DNA from 2 places in the Shewanella sp. SG44-2 genome. Region 1 is predicted to be linked to the other one. Evidence: predicted binding sites of a transcription regulator. Region 1 holds the regulator's gene; the other holds the start of a gene.
The links. The regulator ArgR, encoded in region 1, controls arginine synthesis, uptake and breakdown. The targets are predictions, from matches to a motif close to ANTGAATANNTATTCANT.

Region 1 (6,425 bases):
TACATCGCCAATAGTTTATTGCTCATGTTGTTGGTTGGACTTGGAACACTGGTTTTAGCGATTCCAGCTGCTTGGTTAATTGCCCGTTGTGATTTTCCCTTTCGCCGTTATTTTCAATGGTTACTCCTTCTTCCATTAGCGATGCCAGCCTACATTGTGGCGTATGTTTATACCGATATGCTTGATTATGCAGGTCCAGTGCAACGTGTATTAAGGGCTTGGTTTGGCTGGCAATCTCCCCACGATTATTATTTCCCCGCGATACGTAGTCTTGGCGGGGCAGCGATAATATTGTCGTTAGTATTATTTCCTTATATTTATTTATTAGCGCGTACTGCGTTTATGGAGCAGTCTTCCAGTTTATTATACGCATCGCGTGTAATGGGATGCAGTCCGTGGCGCAGTTTTTGGCGTCTTGCACTGCCAATGGCAAGACCTGCTTTGGCTGTCGGCGTGGCACTTGTTGCAATGGAAACCGCAGCAGACTTTGCCACCGTGAGTTATTTTGCCGTACCAACATTAACGACAGCAGTTTACGACACGTGGCTTGGCTATGGCAGTTTAACGGCGGCAGCAAAGCTGTCAGCCATTATGCTGTTGGTGGTATTTTCTATGATTGGCGTTGAGCGGTTTGCTCGTCGTAAACAGCAATTATTTCAAAAACAATCCTCCCTCAACGAAGCTGACAGATATGTGTTGTCATCGAAAATGGCTTGGGTCGCACTAGGATATTGCGCATTATTGTTGTTTATTGCCTTTTTGCTGCCCTTTATGGTGTTGTGTGCCTATGCTATTGATTATTTCAATGAGAGTTGGGATGTTCGTTTTTGGCAATACAGTCTAAACAGTTTATATATTGCCGCTATTGTTAGTGGTGTGTGCGTGGTTTTATCATTGATACTGATGTTTGTGCGCCGTGTGAGTCCGCGAAAAAGTGATCAGATTCCCGCAAGATTGAGCAGCACTGGTTATGCTTTACCGGGTACAGTGTTGGCGATTGGTGTTTTGGTACCGCTGACGTTTATCGACTTTGCAATTAACGATATTTACGATTGGTTTGGCGCCCGAGGCCCAGGTTTATTACTGACTGGCAGTGTTTTCGCATTGATTTTTGCTTTTTGTGTTCGTTTTATTGCAATATCCATCGGCAGTTTAGAAAACAGTTATAAGCGTATTTCCCCTTCTTTAGACATGGCTTGCATTACCCTTGGGCGAACGCCTACTCAGTTACTATGGCGAGTACATTTACCTTTATTGCGCAAAGGGATATTTGCTGGTGCTTTGTTAGTGTTTATTGAAAGTATGAAAGAATTACCCGCAGCGTTATTATTGCGTCCTATAGGATTTGAAAACTTAGCGACTTATGTTTTCCAATTTGTGTCAGATGAAAAACTAGAACATGGCGCATTGGCTGCTATTGTTATTGTGTTAGTTGGGCTTGTTCCCTTGATTTATCTTAATCGCTCATTGGAGCAACAAGGCTAATTATGTCAACCTTAACCATTGAAAATGTGTGTAGTGATTATGACGGTCAAGTGGTGTTGCGCCATTTAGATCTTACCCTGGCGCAAGGCGAAATTGTCGCATTATTAGGCCCCAGCGGTTGCGGCAAGACCACACTACTGCGTGCGATTGCGGGTTTACAAGCCATTAGCCAAGGTAGCATCAGCATCAATGGGCAAACGTTGAGTGGTGATGGTGTGTTTGTTGCGAGTGAGCAGCGTGGTGTTGGAATGATATTTCAAGATTATGCCTTATTTCCGCACTTAACCGTGGCAGACAATATTTTATTTGGGGTTAATGAACTCAATCGTACTGTGCGGTTAGCTCGATTAGAAGAAATGCTCGAGCTGGTTAAATTAACCGGGTTGGCGTCTCGTTACCCACATGAATTATCTGGTGGTCAACAGCAACGAGTGTCGATTGCGCGTGCATTGGCATATCAGCCAGAATTATTATTGTTAGACGAACCGTTTTCTAATATCGATGCGCAAGTCCGTAACGATATGATGTTAGAAATTCGCGCCATATTAAAACAACGTAATGTTAGTGCCGTGTTTGTGACTCACAGTAAAGATGAAGCATTTGTGTTTGCAGATAAACTGGCTTTATTTAAAGATGGCGCCATTATTCAACATGGTAAAGCCGAAACCTTATACAGTGCACCAACTGATCGCTACGTTGCCGATTTTTTAGGGGCGGGTAATTACTTACCTGTTACGGTTACCTCCAGCCATCAAGTGCACTATTCCTTGGGCGATCTTAGCAGCACAGAAGCATTGTCTTTGCCTATTGGCAGCCAAGGGCAATTATTATTGAGACCACAGCAAATTGAATTACATCCTAGCATCAATGGCCGAGGGTGCATTGTAGAAAGGCATTTTCTTGGTACGTTATGCCATTATCAAGTCCAAATTGGCGCTGATATTTTGAATGTTAGTAGCCAATTAACAACATTAATGGCAGGTCAACGAGTGGATATAAATATTACAGCGCATCCACTGGTGATTTTTAATTAACTATCAATGCTGTCATCTTAATCTTAGTTCGGGGCAAAATAAGCTAAATAGCTGGTTAGGTTTTATTTTTTGATCTCTAACTTTAGTGAGCTAGTCAATAATTGCAATGAATGGTCAAGCTGTTATCTGCACGAATATGAGTACAATAGATATTACAAGCTGGCTAAATGTGAGTACACTTCAAGTAATTTACATTTGATTAAGTTAAGCTAATGATCAGCTTAACTGATGAGAGATGTTAATCGTTCTCTAGTCGTATCAAAGCGTTAAATTATCACCGTTTAGGCCGAAATATAGTATTAAGGTGGATGAAGTTAATATGGGTAACCAAGTTATGCCTCGTGAACAGTTAGGGATTTGCGCAGAAGGGAATTTACACAGTGTGTACTTGATGTTTAATGCCAACGACGGTGTTGAAGATCAGTTACGCCCATCTATTGCTAATGTAGCCCAATATATTTATGAACTCACGGATCAATATGCCGACAGTGCTTTTAATGGCTTTGTGGGGATTGGCGCTAATTTTTGGGATACCTTTTATCCAGAAGCTCGCCCAGCATTATTAAAACCTTTTCCTGCCATGAGTGAAGGTAACCGTGATGCACCAGCAATGGAATATGATTTGTTTATTCATATCCGTTGTGATCGCTATGATATTTTGCACCTCGTCGCCAATGAAATTAACCAAATGTTTGAAGATTTGGTCGAGTTAGTCGATGAAGAACGCGGCTTTCGCTTTATGGACAGCCGTGACTTAACTGGTTTTGTTGATGGTACAGAAAACCCTAAAGGACGCCATCGTCAACAAGTTGCGCTTGTCGGTGATGAAGATGAAGAATTTGTCTCAGGTAGTTATGTTCATGTTCAAAAATACATGCATAACTTAAGTAAGTGGCATCGTTTACCGCTTAAAAAACAAGAAGATATTTTTGGTCGTACCAAAGTTGATGATATTGAGTATGAATCAGAAGATAAACCATTAACCAGCCACACAAAACGAGTTAACTTAAAAGATCCACACGGTAACTCATTAGAAATTTTACGTCAAAGCATGCCATATGGTTCGATTAGAGAACAAGGTTTGATGTTTATTTCAGTATGCCGTACACCTGATCACTTCGAACAAATGCTGCGCAGTATGGTGCACGGTGATGGTCATGGGAATCATGATCATTTGATGTTGTTTACTAAAGCGCTGACAGGGTCGTCTTTCTTTGTGCCATCATTGGATTTTTTAACTCAATTTGACGATGCGTAAAAGCCCGTTTTAGGCAATAAAAAAGCAATGCCATGGCATTGCTTTTTTATTTTAATGAGTTTTTATTCACTATAGTTGAATAAAGATCTAACGGTTTCTAATGTCTCATCAATCGTTTTAATACTTGCTGGACAGATAAAAATTGTGTCATCACCAGCAATAGTACCTAATATCCCTTCTGGTTTGCCTATTGAATCGAGCAAACGGGCGATTAATTGCGCTGCACCTGGGCTAGTTCTGACCACGATCATGGCTTGGTTATGATCAACATCCAGTACTAAATTTTTAACTGGGCTACCTGCAGTAGGTACACCTAGCTCGGCAGGGAGGCAATACACCATCTCTTGCTTAGCATTGCGAGTGCGAACAGCACCAAATTTGCTGAGCATGCGTGATACTTTAGATTGATTAATATTACCGAATCCTTCGGCTTGAAGCGCATTAACAATCTCGCTTTGGCTTCCAAAACGTTCTTCTTTGAGAATCGCTTTAAAAGTTCGTACGAGCTCATCCTGATTTCTTGTCGCTGGCATAGTGATAATTCATCTTATAGTTGTTATTCAAAAATCTAGCACATTTTGAATAGATTGACTTATTAAGTCAAGAAAGAATCAGATTTATTGAATAAAAATTCATTTTGTAGTGGAACTTTAAACTGACACTAATAACTCATCCGGCGACTCATCTGAACCATAAGCTTTAGGATACGGGTAACGATTGTTTTGTCAGCACTAATAGCGTATCACCATTTAAAGACAATAGATTGAGTTTTCCTTTAGAGAAATCAACTTGTTGTACCAATGAAATCGCTTGCATCAGTTCGGCTTCTTGGGTGATTAAACTATCAATGCAGGCTTTCATGGTTGAACCTGATGGCGCAAGTTGAAGCAGATGACCTTGTTGGATGTAACGACCAAAAAATTGATTACAACTATTATTACCTGTTAATTCACCGTTTGGAGCAAACACTAAAGTTGCTGGGCTATTATTAATGGTAGGTGTGTCGAGGACGACTTCTACATGCCAAGTACCAATTAATTGTTCATTTGAGACAATTTGAGTATGGCTTTGACAAGCACTAAGGCCTAAAAATATAACAGTGGCGCCGAGAATATGCTTTATCATGTTGAGAGAGTTCCATATACGAAAAAATTGCCGTTATTCTACTACTTGAGTGTGAATAAGAGCGTAAATAATTCTAATGTTTTGGATTAATGAACATTATTTAACGTATCAAAGAGTCGCAAATGATCAAATTAGTTAAAGTGTTGCATTTCGTCGGTTTAATTATGTTGCTGGTGGGCATCGGCTTATATTGGCAAAGTGATATAGGTCAACAAGTCAGTGGAATGTTGGTCATTGCGTTACTCATTGGCGTGGGAACATTAATTATGTCTCCGCTGCCTGTTGCGCTAGTGATAGAATGGGCTAAGAAACAATCTCCCAATTCAGGGTCAAAGGAATAATCATTGTCATTTATTATCCGTAAGGCGTTATTAACCGATGTTGCTGCTATTGTGCAGCTAGAGCGTGCTCATGTTGATGATGAGTTGTTAGGTTCAAACAGCCAACTTCATGCTCATTCATTTACCAAATCAGAGGTGAGCCAGTTGATAAATCAACATTGGTTTATCGTAGCTGAAGAGCAAGGGGTGATCATTGGGTATGTGATGGCAGCGAAATGGTCATTTTTTTCCGCGCAACCATTGTACCGACATATTATTCAAAAACTTAAGTTTGCCGATTTACAAGGGCAAGCTTTATCGACGACTAACACTTGTCAATATGGACCCGTTTGGATACAAGAATCAAAACGTGGCCAGGGAGTGTTTTCTGCATTGGTTACAGAATTAAAGAAACAAGTAGCGGATACCTTTCCATTTATGGTGACGTATGTTGCCGCTGATAATGCGCGTTCGTTGGCAGCCCATCAACAAAAAGCCGCAATGACAGAGATTGATCAATTCAGTTTCGAGCAACGTGATTATTGTTTGTTGGCTACGACTAATATTACGTAAGTGCCATTTATGGGAGTTGTTAAAGTGATTATTTATGAGGAACGTGATGAGTACTAACTTTGACACACTCTTTTCGCCTTACTTGGATTTAAGGCTGTCTGCATTTGACAATATGAAGCTGATAGCCGCGGTGTTGGCAGACGCAACAGAGTTGTATGAGTGTGTTGAAGCGGATGTACAAAATCCAGATAATCCGCAATTGCAGCAATCGGGGTATTTTGTCCGCTGGCAAGACATGTGGCTATTTTGTGGCGTAACCAATAATTATCAAGCAGGGATTACACTATTTACCGATGTCGAGCGGATTAACTTAGCGTCTATCAGTGTCAAAGTAGTGCCAGTAATGACAATGCAACAAGTGTCGTTTATGTGTATAGAAAGTTCGCATTTCGATCATTGTTAACGGGTTAAATAACCTCGTACTCAACACTACCAGTGCTGCGTTTCTTGCTGCTTAATAGACTTTAAGTGTCTCCAAAATCATTTGATTTTGTCTGAACTTTGCTTATATATTTCATTGGATTAGGCTATTGAACTGGATTATTGAGCTAGATTATTTATCGGGTTCATTAAGCTGCATCAACACGAGTGGCCGTTGTTCGCTGTGATAGCGGCGATACAACTGAATGA
Region 2 (6,425 bases), on a different contig from region 1:
GCGTCTGTTTGCCCTATCGATTGTATCGACCCCGACCCTAAACATGTCGAGTCACATGATGCGCTATTACTAAAATACTCTGCACTCACTGGCAATGTGTAACCTCAGGATTGAGCAACTAAGAGCTTATATTTAGTGTCTAGTATTTAGTATTTAGTACCTAGCATCTGCAAAAACGGCGCTTAATGCGCCGATTTTTAGAGTCAAATAACACCATAACTATTCACTGGCTGTTAATGTTTGTAATACTTTTGCCAGTTGCTCAATGCCGATCCGAGCGGGTTTGGGTAAGCTATCTAACTCTATAGACAACAATAAATTTTTAACCTCTAACCCCAACTCTGTATCCCCTTCTATACGTAATTTACGCTGAAAAAACAGCGTGTCGGGATCTTCTTTACCTGCTGCAACCAAAATTAGCTCAGGCACATTGGCACTTAATGTCACATCAGGCTGAGTAAAAGCACGCACTCGTAGTTGTTGTTCGACACCCACCTCAAAACGCAAACCAATATCATCAACACAAATGCCTACCCACTTTTGTTTGAGAAAATGGAGTTCATCTGCCTTCAATTGTTCCGCTAACACTAAATTAAGCAGTTTATTGATGACGATTATTTTTAACGCTTCCGGCATCAAGTTTAGCGAGCGACGGCTTACTTGAGGCGCAAAATGTAACAAGTGCGCCGATAATTGTTGTGTAAATGCTTGTGCCATCGAGAGTACCTACTTGCAAATAGAACCAATAATCAAGTGAGTTTACTGGCAATTTATCTAACGAAACCTGTTTTAAATCAAATCATGTTAACTCAATCACATTTACACTCCTGTTCTTTGAAAAAAATGAGAACACCAACATGGAACTCTTATGCCCTGCAGGTAACTTAGCGTCACTCAAAGCCGCTCTTAACGCTGGCGCTGATGCGGTTTACCTCGGACTAAAAGATGACACTAATGCGCGCTCGTTTGCAGGACTAAACTTTTCTGCAGTACAACTAGCACAAGCGACAAAACTGGCCCAAAGCCAAGGGCGAAAGGTATTTTTAACCTTAAACACTTTTCCCAAACCCGGTGAAGAACACCGCTGGTATCAGGCCGTTGATTTAGCCGCACAATTAGAAATGGATGCCCTCATCGTAGCTGATTTATCATTACTCGATTATGCCCACCAGCATTATCCCCACCTTCCGTTGCATTTATCAGTACAAGCCAGCGCCACAAACTTAGGGGCTCTATCATTTTATCAACAAGCTTTTAATATCGAACGAGCAGTATTGCCACGAGTATTGTCCATTAAACAGGTTCGAGACTTAGCTAAAGTGAGCCCTGTTGAGCTTGAAGTATTTGCTTTTGGTAGTTTATGTATCATGGCTGAAGGACGTTGCCATTTATCATCATATGTAACAGGACAATCCCCTAATACAGGCGGTTCGTGCTCACCTGCTAACCATGTGCGTTGGCAAGATTCTGGCAGCGATAAATTGACCCGACTCAATAATGTATTAATTGATAAAGCTGAAGCTAACCAACAACTGGGTTATCCGGTGGTCTGTAAAGGCCGTTATGTTGCCGAATACGATCATGATGCAAAGTATTTATTGGAGTCACCTACCAGTTTAAACACCTTAAGCTTGTTACCCGAGCTCGCCCAAGCGGGAATTAAATCACTTAAAATAGAAGGACGTCAGCGAAGCCCTGCTTACGTCAGCCAAGTCACCCACGTTTGGCGTAGCGCTATCGACACTTATTTAGCCAGCCCCGAGTCTTTTTGCGAGCAACCGCAATGGTCGCAAGCGTTAGCAAAAGTATCCGAAGGACAAATAACTACATTGGGCGCTTATGAGCGTCAATGGCAATAAGGTTTTACTATGAAAATATCTCTCGCTCCAATTAGTTACTGCTGGTCAAAATCTGACGTTGAACACTTTTATCAGCAAGTAGCATTGAGTAACATCGATACCGTTTATTTAGGTGAAACCGTATGCAGCCGTCGCCGCGAACTGAAGTTTAACGACTATCTAGATCTCGCCAATATGCTTAAGTCTCATGGCAAACACGTGGTGTTATCAACCATGGCTTTGATAGAGGCGCAATCTGAACTTAATGAACTGAAACGAGCTATTGATAATGGTGATTTCAGTATTGAAGCTAATGACATGGCTGCGGTACATTATGCGCACCAAGCGAAAGTCCCCTTTGTGTGTGGGCCAACAATCAATAATTATAATCGGACCAGCCTTGATTTATTGCACCAAAAAGGGATGTATCGTTTTGTCATGCCTTGTGAATTATCACAGAAGTGGTTAAACACCGTCATCAACCAGGGTGATAAACCCGCTTTTGAAATAGAGGTGCTCGGTCACGGCTATTTGCCTTTAGCACATTCTGCACGCTGTTTTACCGCAAAACATTACCAATTGCCAAAAGATAAGTGTCAAACTATTTGCCAACGCCATAGCAAAGGCTTACTGGCTCAAACTCAAGAGTCACAACCCTTACTCCGCTTAAATGGCATTCAAACTCAATCTGCGGCGCAGGTAAACCTGATTAACCAAATTCCACAAATGATAGACATGGGAATTGATTATTGGCGTATATCACCCAATAAATTAACCGATGTAGCCATGGGTTCAGAACTTGCTCATGTATTAGCGCAAATAACAGAGGATCCATTTAATAGTAAGGCGCTAATCACAAAACAGTTTAACGACAATAAACAGGCATCGATTATCAATCATCATTGCAATGGCTATTGGTTAGGGTTACCGGGCATGGACTATTCCCTTGAGCCAAATACTCCAGCGGGATAACGTTACAAACGCTATTTGATAGCCATTAATAAAAGTGGTCATGAACCGTAATCATATCCATGTTTATTAATGGCATACAAACCATAAAAAAGTGCCAAAGCCAAAGAGAGCACACTTCCGCAACAAAATATTAACCAACTGATTAAATTAGATTTTAACGATATACTCCGACACTTTCTTAAAGTAAATATCTACTCACATTTAACTAATATCTATTCGGTTAAGTTATCATTTTACATACTGCAAATAAGGGGGTAACCTTGCCTACCCAAAAAAAACAACTGAATGGACATTCAATTTCGGTCCATAATAAACAGTTGGGTAGCACAGCTGGCCAACTTAGAACACATAAGTAAGGTGTATTTAACGTGACACATAAAAAACATAGCATTAAAACAATTCTCACCTTTATTATTCCGTCACTGATTGGCTTGCTACTGTTTATGACGCCTATCAATGTCGAAGGTTCGATTACCATTCCGATTGCAATCATCTCAAAAGCATTGCAAAGCCAAATGGGCAGTTCGATTCAGCTTATTATGACCTGCATAGTGGTACTAATGGCATTGGCCTCATTACTCACTCAACTCATTAATCCTAAATTCGTTCGTAAAAGTATTTTTTTACGCACACTGCTGAAAGTAAATTTATTTTGGTTAGCGGTGCGAATTCTAGGCGCAATCTTTATCGTCATGGTTTATTGGCAAGTGGGACCCGAAGCGATTATTTCATCTGCAACCGGTGGCTTGGTTCTGAATGATTTAGTACCAGTACTATTTTCAGTATTTATTTTTGCTGGCATGTTATTACCGTTATTGCTCAATTTTGGTTTATTAGAATTTTTTGGCACGTTATTAACCAAAGTTATGCGTCCAATATTCAATTTACCTGGTCGCAGTGCTATTGACTGTATGGCATCTTGGTTAGGTGATGGTAGTGTGGGCATTTTAATGACCACCAAACAATACGAAACTCGTTTCTATACTGCACGTGAAGCTGCTGTTATTGGCACAACCTTTTCTGCCGTGTCAATAACCTTTAGCTTAGTGGTGATATCACAAGTCAAACTTGAGCACTTATTTGTGCCATTTTATCTGACTGTGTGTTTAGCAGGGTTTATTGCCGCAATCATAGTCCCTAAACTACCGCCATTATCATGGAAGAAAGATCTGTATATCGATGATACTCCTCGCCATGAAGATGACGAAACAATCCCAGCCAGTCATGGCGTATTTTCGTGGGGATTTGAACAAGCAATGCAACGGGCATCTTCTGCTGGTGGCATTAAGCATGTGCTAACTGAAGGAATTAAAAACGTTGTCGATATGATATTCGGGGTGATCCCTGTTGTTATGGCTATTGGTACCGTCGCATTAGTGTTGGCTGAACATACACCTATTTTTAATTACTTAGGTATGCCATTTATTCCGCTATTGGAACTGCTGCATATTCCAGAAGCTACCGAAGCCTCGAAAACGATTGTGGTGGGATTTGCCGATATGTTTATTCCATCGATTTTGGCCAGCTCTATAGAATCTGATTTGACCCGCTTTGTTATTGCGGCATTATCAGTTACTCAGCTTATTTATATGAGTGAAGTAGGTGCTCTTTTAATTGGTAGTAAAATCCCGGTTAACTTTTTTGAGCTATTCGTTATCTTCATTCTACGAACCTTAGTGACACTGCCTGTAATTGCATTAATGGGCCATTTACTCATTTAGTTGAAGTCAGAAGATAAACAACTCAATATCACTAAGGAGCGCAATGCGCTCCTTTTTTTAGACTAAATATTCTCAGCGTAATCGAGATAAATCGAGTATGCTTAAACAATAAACACTGACTTTGTGTCATTGCGATATTGATTACTAAGGGCAAACTATGGATGACAGACGTAAATTTTCTCGTATTTTTTTTGCAGCCAGTGCTCATCTTGCGCAAACAGAACAAACTTGGCGCACTAAAATTTTAGATTTAAGTCTTAATGGTGCATTAGTAGAATTGCCATCTGGGTATACAGGTCAGCTCAATAGCATTTTAACTTTGGAGTTTGTGTTACCCGACTCTGACATTGAACTGAAAATGGAAGCGGCAATTGTCCATAAAACCCCAGAACACCTTGGCTTAAAGTGTACTCACATTGATGTTGACAGCATTACCCATCTTCGCCGAATTATTGAATTGAATATGGGTGATCCAGAGCTATTAAATCGTGAGTTGACCTCTTTAATCACTTCAGCGCCTTAAACAGCCGACATAACAAGTTAAGATGCAAAAAAGGTAAGTCAATGACTTACCTTTTTTATGTACAAATTTTGCTTTTTATCACCCGAGGCTTAATTAATTAGTTCAAGCAGCTCATGGATAGTTTTCACAGGGATAACTTTTGCCCCTAGCCCTTCCATGGTTTTGTGATAATTACGGAATGGGATAAAAATCTCTGTAAAACCATGCTGCGCAGCTTCTTTGACTCTCGGCACACCACTATCAATTGGGCGCACATCGCCATTCAAACTCAACTCCCCCATAATACAAGTGGTTCTAGGCACGACAAAGTCATTTAAACTGCTCAGTAATGCCGTAACAAGCGCTAGATCGATGCAGGTTTCCGACTCATCAATTTTTAAACCGCCCACTATATTAAAAAACGTATCATGAAAAATTTTGGTTTTAGTATGCTTACGTAAAATACCGGTTAGCATTTTAATCCGATTCATGTTTAATCCCACACACACACGTTGTGGAAACTCAGATTCAGTCTCGGTGGTTAAACATTGTATTTCCAACAGTAAATTACGGTTACCTTTACGAATACAAGTGATAGTCGAGCCTGGCGATTCAGTGGTTGAGCCCGACAAAAATATTTCACTAGGGTTATCAACACTGATCATACCGCGTTCACTCATGCGGAATATCCCCACGGTATCAACATCACCAAAACGGTTTTTATTAGCGCGTAAGGTACGAATTTGTCCATCGTTGGTGTCGATATGTAGCAATGAATCTACGATATGAACCAAGGTTTGCGGGCCTGCTATTTCGTTATTTTTATTCACATGAGCAATAATGAACATGGTGACATTATTTTTCTTACAATATTGAGTAAACGCTTGAGCCGCTGTTTTAACTTGTGAAGGCGACCCTGGACTGCCATTGGCTGCATCGGTGACAACCGCTTGAATAGAGTCGATGACAGCAAACTTGATTTGCTTAGCTTCTAATTCCTCAATAATGGCTTCTACACTGGTTTCAGACAGCAAAAATAAATTATCTTCGTTGTAATTAAGCTTTAAACGATTAACACGGTTTTTGAACTGAGATAATGACTCTTCTGCAGTACAGTACAGTGAAGCCATAGATTGTGACATCCGAGCGACCAAATCGGATAGTAATGTTGTTTTACCAGCACCTGGGTCGCCAGAAATAATATTCACCGATCCTGTCGTCAAACCGCCACTTAGTACCCTATCTAACTCACCGATTTCAGTGAGTCTTTTCTCGGCATCTTCTGACTCAACTTCACTGAGTTTTTTAGAGCCGCCACCCACTGCACCAGCGTATCCCAATACAGATGATCGTGAAGTTGAACTCTTTGAGGCTGACAATTTCATTTCTACC

Region 2: a site for ArgR is predicted at 2,993-3,010, ahead of H5181_RS03570 (YjiH family protein). Genes of this name have one in related genera too.

Annotation. Positions count from the first base shown of each region.
Region 1 covers NZ_JACJEU010000034.1:230-6,654, forward strand. The annotation lists gene H5181_RS18120 (iron ABC transporter permease) at 1-1,485, shown strand, start outside; gene H5181_RS18125 (ABC transporter ATP-binding protein) at 1,488-2,519, shown strand; gene H5181_RS18130 (Dyp-type peroxidase) at 2,839-3,777, shown strand; gene argR (transcriptional regulator ArgR) at 3,840-4,310, opposite strand; gene H5181_RS18140 (META domain-containing protein) at 4,477-4,902, opposite strand; gene H5181_RS18145 (hypothetical protein) at 5,025-5,243, shown strand; gene H5181_RS18150 (GNAT family N-acetyltransferase) at 5,247-5,795, shown strand; gene H5181_RS18155 (hypothetical protein) at 5,842-6,198, shown strand; gene H5181_RS18160 (GNAT family N-acetyltransferase) at 6,349-6,425, opposite strand, start outside.
Region 2 covers NZ_JACJEU010000003.1:166,281-172,705, reverse strand. The annotation lists gene H5181_RS03590 (YfhL family 4Fe-4S dicluster ferredoxin) at 1-102, shown strand, start outside; gene H5181_RS03585 (SCP2 domain-containing protein) at 220-717, opposite strand; gene H5181_RS03580 (peptidase U32 family protein) at 858-1,859, shown strand; gene H5181_RS03575 (U32 family peptidase) at 1,869-2,810, shown strand; gene H5181_RS03570 (YjiH family protein) at 3,254-4,531, shown strand; gene H5181_RS03565 (PilZ domain-containing protein) at 4,689-5,054, shown strand; gene radA (DNA repair protein RadA) at 5,144-6,425, opposite strand, start outside.